Regions from separate parts of the Xanthomonas albilineans genome, predicted to be linked through region 1. Evidence: predicted binding sites of a transcription regulator. Region 1 holds the regulator's gene; the other holds the start of a gene.
What was found. The regulator FliA, encoded in region 1, starts transcription of late flagellar genes. The targets are predictions, from matches to a motif close to TAAAGTTTNNCNNNCNNNGGCCGATAA.

Region 1 (4,345 bases):
CGCGCCTTGGCACGCAAGCGTTCTGGATCGATGCCGGCACCGTCGTCTTGCACTTCGATGCTGACGTAGTCGCCTTCTTGTTGTGCAGACAGGCGCACATTGCCGCCACGCGGCTTGCCGGTGGCTTCGCGTAGCGCTGGCGCCTCGATGCCGTGGTCGATCGCGTTGCGCACCAAATGGACCAGAGGATCGGCCAGTGCCTCGACCAGATTGCGGTCCAGCTCGGTGTCGGCACCAATCAGTTCCAATTCCACTTCTTTCTGCAAAGAACGGGCAACGTCGCGCGCGACCTTCGGGAAGCGCGAGAACACCTTGCCGACCGGTTGCATGCGTGTCCGCATTACCGCCGATTGCAGCCGGGCGGTGGCGATGTCCAGCGTGCTGACTGCACGATCAAGCTCTTCGTCGTGCAGGCGCGCACGCAGTGTCTTGAGTCGATTGCGCGATAGCACCAGTTCACCGATCATGTTGACGATGGCGTCCAGGCGTTTGGTGTCCACGCGCACGGTTTGTTCGGGTTCGCTCGTCTTTGCAGCCACGCTTGGCTTGGATGCCGGTGCGTTGGGTTTTGGACTTGGTGATGCGGTAAGTTGCGGTTTGGCCGCGGGCGCGGCACCGCCGTGCAGGTTGTCGAGTAGTGCTTCGAATTCGTCGTCGCTGATCAGGTCCGAATCGGCGCCAGCTCCTCCAGCGGGCATGCTGCTTTTACCGGCTGTTGCAGAAGTGGATGGCATCGCGGTTTCCTCGCCACCTGCGGCGAATTGCGCGATCAATTGTGCCGGCGCGCGTGGCGGCTCTTCGCCGCTGCTGAACGCATCCAGCATCGATTGCAGGTAGTCCAGCGATTGCTGCGCGGCGTCGAAGTGACGGGCTTCCAGCGTAGCCTGACCGGCACGGGCCATGCCCAGGGTCTCTTCGGCGGCATGGCACAACTCGACCATGGCGTTGATCGATAGGAAGCCGGCACCGCCCTTGAGGGTGTGGAAGCCCCGGAACACGGCGTTGAGCTGGTTGCTGTCATCAGGCGCCTGTTCCAGCGACACCAACTGTTCGCCTAGGCGGTCCAGGATCTCCTGGGCCTCGATGATGAAGTCGGCAGCGATGTCGTCTGATACGGCGCTCATGCGATTACAACCCCAATCCGGACAGCAGGTCGTCGGCGTCGTTTTGCGACACGCCGTGACGGTCCAGGCCAGGTAGGGCTGGGCCGGCCAAGCCGCCATCGGCTTTGCGTTCTTCCTTCGGCGGTAATCCCAGCGCGCCGAACCCTTCGTGCACACGGCGCACAATTCCTGCGACGCGGCGGATGATCTGTCCGGTCAGGTCCTGGAAGCTCTGCGCCAGAGCCATTTCGGTGAGGTTGTGGCGGATCTTGTCCAGGATCTCGCTCTGGTCGCCACTCAGGCCGCCGGCACGCAATTGTTCGGCGAGCGCACGGCATTCCTCGGCCAAATCCAAGGTACGGTGACTGGCTTGTTCGGTCATTGCCACCACGTGGTCCAGCCGCGAACAGGCGTCATCCAGTTCGCCAGCGTCGCTGGGCGCCACCGGCAGTTCGCCCAGTGCCTGGCCCAGGTCGCGCGCAAGTCGGCTCAGGCCCTGCATCATCGGGCGTGTGCGCCAGGCGGCGAGGGTGTCGATCTCCCGGCGCCAGCCGGCTTCGTCACCGCTTTCCAGTGCGTCCAGCGCACCTTGCAGGCGTTCGATCAGAGCAGTGCGTTCAGCAGTGACTTCCATCAGGCGGTTGCTCCCAGGCGCTCGAAGATCTTGCCCAACTTCTCTTCCAGCGTCTGCGCGGTGAACGGTTTGATGATGTAGCCGTTCACGCCGCACTGTGCCGCTTCGATGATCTGCTCGCGCTTGGCCTCGGCAGTGACCATCAGCACGGGTAGATGCTTGAGCTTGTCGTCGCCGCGAATGTTGCGCAGCAAATCGATGCCGGTCATGCCGGGCATGTTCCAGTCGGTGACCACGAATTCGAACGGCGCCGAGCGCAATGCGGCTAGCGCGCTGTTGCCGTCTTCTGCTTCGGCGGTGTTGGTGAAGCCAAGATCGCCAAGCAGATTTTTGACGATACGTCGCATCGTCGAAAAATCGTCCACGATCAAAATCCGCATGTTTTTGTTCACCGCTAACTCCCTAGGTTCTTATTCTTCGTCTTCCAGACCTGCGTCGGCGGCTTCGAATGCCTTCAGGCGTCCGCGCAACCGTACCGTGGCCTGACCGTGGATCTGGCACACGCGCGACTCGCTGACTCCGAGGACCGCGCCAATTTCCTTGAGATTCAATTCCTGCTCGTAGTACAGCGACAACACTAATTGTTCGCGCTCGGGTAGTTGCGCGATCGCTTTGCCAAGTTCGCGGCCGAATTCGCTGCGCTCGAGCATCTGCTGCGGATTGGGACCGCCCTTGGCGATGGTGTCCAGTTCCCCATGGTCCTCGATGCGCGATTCCAGGCTCAGTACTTGTCCGCGTGCGGCATCTTCCATCAACCGCATGTATTCGGGGAGCGGCATTTCCATCGCTGCGGCCACTTCGTTGGCGGCGGCGGCGCGACCGGTGTTTTGTTCAATCTTGCGGATCGCCGAGGCCGCGTCACGCGCGCGTCGGTGCACCGAGCGCGGCACCCAATCGCCACGGCGGATTTCGTCGATCATCGAGCCGCGGATGCGGATCGAGGCGTAGGTTTCGAACGAGGCGCCCTGGTCGGCATCGTAGCTGCGCGAGGCTTCGATCAGGCCGATCATCCCGGCCTGGATCAGGTCGTCGATCTCGACGCTGGCCGGCAGCCTTGCTGCCAGGTGATGGGCGATGCGCCGCACCAGGTCCGAGTGTTGCGCGATGTAGTCATTGGAACTGTTGCGCTGCACGGCGCGGTAGTGGGCTGCGGCGTTCATGCGGCTACTCCACGTTGGATGATGCGTTCGACGAAGAACTCGACGTTTCCGCGTGGGACAGTCGGTGCCTGCCAACGTGAAGTGCGCCGGGCGATATCGGCGATCGCCTGGGCCGAGGGGCTGGACGGGTAGGCTTTGACCACGGGCTGCTGGCGTTGCACCGCCAGTCGCAGCCAGTCGTCCTGCGGCACGCAACCGAGGTAGTTCAGCGACACGTCGCCGAGGAACTTCTCGCAGACCCGGCTGAGTTTTTCGTATAACAGGCGGCCTTCGTTGATGTCGCGGACCATGTTCGCGACGATCTGCAGCCGATCCATGCCGCGTTCGCGCGCGAGCACTTTGATCAGGGCGTAGGCGTCGGTGATCGAGGCCGGCTCGTCGCAGACCACGACGACTGCGTCCTGCGCGGCCTGGCAGAAGGTCAGCACGCTGTCGGTGATGCCGGCGGCGGTGTCGATCACCATGATATCCAGATCGCGCTGCAACTCGGAGAACACATTGACCAGGCCGACGTGTTGAGCGGGGGGCAGTTCGGCCATGTAACGGCGGCCGGAGGCTGCGGGCACCACCATCAGCCCGTTGGGCATGTCGATCAGGGCTTCTTCCAGCGTGCAACGCCCAGCGACCAGATCGGCCACCGTGAATCTAGGCGTCAAGCCCAGCAGTACATCGACGTTGGCCAGACCGAGGTCGGCGTCCAGGAGCAGGGTGCGCTTGCCCATATCGGCCAGCGCCATCGACAGATTGACCGAGATGTTGGTCTTGCCGACGCCACCCTTGCCACCGGTCACAGCGATCGTGCGCACCGGACCCAGCGGTTCGTTGCGCGTCGCCGATAGGGGAAACGCGTTGGTCAGATTGGCGTAATCACGCGACGGCATGGTTCTGCTCCGGAGTACAGGGCTTATCGGCAGCGCGCCGCAAATCTTCAAGGCGCAATACCAGGCTGGCGGCGTTGGCGCGGTGCAGGTCGTCCGGCACACGCTGTCCATCGGTCACCCAGGTGATGGGAAGGCGGTGGTCCACGACCACCGACAAGGCGCTGCCAAACCGTCCGGTTTCGTCCAGCTTGGTCAGGATGACGCCCTGTGGATCGGCGCTGGCGAACCGGCGTACGACTTCGTCCAGGTCGGAAAAATGGGCGTTGGTGGGAAGCACGAGCAACGAGCGGACGACTCGCGAGGCGCGCAACCAGTGCAGTTGCGCGGCCAGCGCACGGTCGCGCTGGCCCATGCCGGCGGTGTCGATCAGCACCAATTTGTAGTCGGCCAGACGCTGCAGCAGCTGCTGTAGCGAGGCATCGCTGTCGGCTTCGTGGACGGCGATCCCGAGCTGTCGGCCATAGCTGTGCAGTTGTTCGCGGCCACCGACGCGGACGGTGTCGGTCGTGACCAGAGCCACGTCGCGGGCGGCATTGCGCTCCAGGAAGAGAGAGGCCAGCTTGGCGA
Region 2 (4,345 bases), 1.6 Mb from region 1:
ATCAGTTCATCGTAGCCAGCCACCTCTTCGAAAGTGCGCAACATATACTCGCGCGGATCCTCGCGGTAACCGCTGAACCAATCGCCGTAGGCCTCGACGACCCGCCGCGGAGTATCCAGTAAGCCTTCGCGGGTCGGGTCGTCGCCGGACCAGCGCAGCAGGGTACGCACCGCCTCTTCGGCCTGGGCCTGGGTCACGCAAGGGACAGGAGTGTGCTTGGAATCGGCCATCGGATGAAGAAACGCCGGTGAGAGGGGCTGCATGGTACCCGAGTCGCCGGGAAGACGCCGTTGCGGGGTGCACGCAAGCCGGCTGCGCGGTGACGCAGCCGATAGAAACGCGCGACGGCTCAGCCGCGCACATCCGGCATTGGCGGATACCGGCGTTGCTGCAACGCAGTCGCGTCGTCGAGCCAGTTGGCGCCCTTGTTGCTCAGGAAGCGCGCGTACACCACCAACGACACTGCGATCACCGCCGTGGCATACCAGACAAAGGTCGTCACATGGTCGGTCTTCAGCGAGGCTTGGTAGAGCAGCGGCGCGGTGCCGCCGAAGACCGAATTGGCCAAGGCATATCCCAGGCCGACACCGAGCGCGCGGATATGGGTGGGGAACAATTCGGCTTTCACCACCGCGTTGATTGAGGTGTAACCGGTGAGAATGACGAAACTCACAGCGAGGATCGCGAATGCGCCCAGCCAATCGTGCTGTTTCGGCAGTTCCAGCACGAGGAACCAGGTGTAAAGCACCCCGCCGATACCGAAGAACACCAACAGGCTCTTGCGCCCGACCAGATCCGATAGCCAACCGCCGATCGGTTGCATCAGCATCAGCACGGTCAACGCCACCAAATTGATGATCGTCCCGGCCATCACATCGTCGCCGGCGAACGCGCTCTGGATCATTTTCGGCCCGATGACCGAATACGTGTAGAAGGCGACCGTACCGCCCGCGGTCACCAGAAAACACACCAGCAGCGGTCGCCATTGATGCACGAACAACTCGTGCAACGCGCCGGCCGCGTGCGCACCACCCTTGCGCGCCTCGGCGATGGAGTCCGAACCCAACGACTCGTCCATACTCCGGCGCAACCAGAACACCACCAACGCACCGACACCCCCCAGGGCGAAGGCCACACGCCACCCCCACGCCGACATCTGCACGGGATCGAACACCTGCAACAGCACCAGCAGCACGGCCTGCGCGAGTACGTGGCCGCCAACCAGCGTCACGTAATGGAATGAGGACAGGAAGCCGCGTCGCCCCGGAATCGCCGCCTCCGACAGATACGTGGCACTGGTGCCGTACTCGCCACCGGTCGCGAAGCCTTGCACCAGACGTGCCAACAGCAGCAGCGCCGGCGCGGCGAAGCCGATGCTGGACATCGTCGGTGTGACCGCGATCAGGAACGCGCAAGCGGCCATCAGCGACACCGAGAGAATCAGCGCCAGGCGCCGGCCATAGCGATCGGCGACGCGACCGAAGTACCACGCGCCCAGGGGCCGCATCACGAAAGTGACCGCAAAGATCGCCCAAACATACAGCGTGGCGTTCTTGTCCTGCTTGGAAAAGAACTGGGACTCGAAGTAGCTGGCAAATACCGAGTAGACATAGACGTCGTACCACTCCACCAGATTGCCGGCCGAGCCCTTGAGCGTGTTGGACACCGAGCGACGGAGGCTGCCGGGCACAGCGATATGGGCAACGGAAGGTGAAGATGCGTGCATGCGATGGATCCTGTTATGAGGAACGCCAGCAAAGTATGACAAGCGCGAATTGGTTCATTAATGTGATCTTCATCACGTGAACTTACGCCCTGACCTCGATCATAGCCTTGTCATGCGCTAACGACGCACTTCAGTTCACCGGCAACACGCCGCTACCCATGTGCTAACCCGGCACAGCGCAATCGTGCGACCGTCGGCAACCCGTTCCTCCGCACCATGCCCGTTATCTCCGCTTCCCACTCCACGTCGGCGAACTCGACCTCCATGCACGTCTTCTCGAATCTGCGTATCGGCCAACGCATGGCCCTGGGCTTCCTCTCGATCATCGTGCTGATGGTTCTGCTCACTGTCGTCGGCATCGAGCGCGTCCATAGCATCGACCAGCGCCTGACCGCCATCAACGCGGTCAATAGTGTCAAGCAGCGCTACGCGATCAATTTCCGCGGCAGCGTCCACGATCGCGCGATCGCACTGCGCGACGTGGTGCTGCTGGACGATCCGGCCAGCCGTCAAACCACCGAGGACTTGATCGACAAACTGGCCGCCGATTATGCGCGCTCGGCGCAGCCGCTCGACGCTCAACTGGCGGCCTCCAACGATCCCAAAGAACAGGCGATCCTGCAACGGATCAAGGCGGTCGAGCAGCGCACCATGCCGCTGATCGTGCAGGTGCGCAGCCTGCGCGACAGCGGCGACAAGGACCAGGCGAAAGCGCAGCTGTTGCAGCAGGCGCGTCCGGCCTTCGTCGACTGGTTAGCCAGCATCAACGCCTTCATCGACCTACAGGAAGCCAAGAACCGCCAGGCCGCCAAGGAAGCAATGGCCACCGCGCGCGGTTTCGCCGTGCTGATGGTCGGCTGCACCGTGCTGGCCTTGTTGCTTGGCTCCGGCATCGCCTTTCTGCTCACCCGCCGGGTGGTACTGCCACTGCGGCAGTCGCTGCGACTGGCCGAACGCATCGGCGCCGGCGACCTGAGCAGTCCCGACACATCCACCAGCAACGACGAATCCGGACAATTGCTACGGGCGATGCAGCAAATGCAGCGGCGCCTGCACGAGGTCATCTCGGCGCAACGCGAAATGGCCACGCGACACGATGCCGGCGCGATCAGCTACCGCATGGATGCGCAACGCTTCCCCGGCGAATACGGGCAGATGGTCGCCGACACCAACGCCCTGGTCGATGCCCATGTGCAGACACAGTTGCGTATCACCGAGGTCATGGGCCGCTACGCTGTCGGCGACCTGCGCCAGGAGATTGCGGACTACCCCGGCGAGAAGGCGGCGATCACCGCCACGATGCGCCAGGTCAAACAAAACCTGCATGCGATCAACGTGCAAATCCAGACGCTGGCCGAAGCCGCCTGCGCCGGCGACTTCGCCCACCGTGGGCAGCCGGAGAAATTCGAACATGCCTTCCGTACCATGGTCGAGAATCTCAACACGATGATGGCGACGGCCGATGCCAACCTGGGCAAGTTCTCGACACTGTTGCGCGGCATCTCCGAGGGCGACCTCACCGTGCGCATGTCCGGCAACTTCCACGGCGTGTTCGCCACGATGCGCGACGACGCCAACAGCACCGTGCACCGCCTCACCGACATCGTCGCCCACATCCAACGCACCACCAACAATATCGGCTTCGCCGCCGAGGATATCGCCAGCGGCAATCAGGAGCTGGCCCAGCGCAGCGAACAGCAAGCATCCAACCTGGAAGAAACCGCCGCCGCAATGGAGGAGCTAACCTCCACGGTGAAGCAGAATGCCGAACACGCCCAGCGTGCCAACCAGCTGGCGCTGGGCGCGGCCAGCGTGGCGACGGACGGACGCAACGTGGTGAGTCAGGCGGTGGAAACCATGAGCGGCATCGAGGCAGCGTCCAAACGCATCGCCGCCATCATCTCGGTCATCGATGGAATCGCCTTCCAGACCAATATCCTGGCGCTCAACGCCGCGGTGGAAGCGGCGCGCGCTGGCGAGCAAGGCAAGGGTTTCGCGGTGGTCGCCGCGGAAGTCGGCACCCTCGCTCACCGCGCATCCAGCGCCGCGAAGGAAATCAAGACCCTGATCGACGACTCGGTACAGCGTGTGAGCCATGGCGCCGCGCTGGTCCACAAGGCCGGCACCACCATGGACCAGTTGGTCACCAGCGTGCAGCATGTCACCGACATCATGGGCCACATCTCGGCTGCCTCACGCGAGCAAGCACAGGGCATCGAGCAGGTGAACCAAACCATCGCCAAGATGGACGAAACCACCCAAAAGGACGTGGCCCTGGTAGAAGAGGCCAGCACCGCAGCGCGCTCGCTGGAGGAACAATCGGCGCAACTCACCCAGGCGGTGGAAGTGTTCAAGGTCGGCGCCTACGTCTGAGTGCAGCCGGCGTTGCCGCCTGGCCTCGGCGGCAACGGGTGAACGCAAGGTGTCGGCCGGTGAGCGCCGGCGCCCGCCTAGCCACGGCATACGCCCACGTACAGGTTAGGATGGCGCCCTCCCACGTTCACCCCTTGCGCAGACTCCCGTGAAGGCCCGCACCTCCGACGCAGCCACGATGGCATGAGCCGCGCGTCGAACCGCGAGCCTGCCAGGGCACAATCCCACAACGAACGCTGGCAGCAC

Region 2: the regulator FliA is predicted to act here: its motif matches at 1,856-1,882, upstream of XaFJ1_RS15380 (methyl-accepting chemotaxis protein).

What each region holds. Positions count from the first base shown of each region.
Region 1 covers NZ_CP046570.1:1,551,946-1,556,290, forward strand. The annotation lists gene XaFJ1_RS06540 (chemotaxis protein CheA) at 1-1,124, opposite strand, end outside; gene XaFJ1_RS06545 (protein phosphatase CheZ) at 1,129-1,737, opposite strand; gene cheY (chemotaxis response regulator CheY) at 1,737-2,129, opposite strand; gene XaFJ1_RS06555 (RNA polymerase sigma factor FliA) at 2,148-2,897, opposite strand; gene XaFJ1_RS06560 (P-loop NTPase) at 2,894-3,778, opposite strand; gene flhF (flagellar biosynthesis GTPase FlhF) at 3,765-4,345, opposite strand, start outside.
Region 2 covers NZ_CP046570.1:3,665,802-3,670,146, forward strand. The annotation lists gene folE (GTP cyclohydrolase I FolE) at 1-230, opposite strand, end outside; gene XaFJ1_RS15375 (MFS transporter) at 350-1,726, opposite strand; gene XaFJ1_RS15380 (methyl-accepting chemotaxis protein) at 1,991-4,099, shown strand; gene XaFJ1_RS15385 (hypothetical protein) at 4,283-4,345, shown strand, end outside.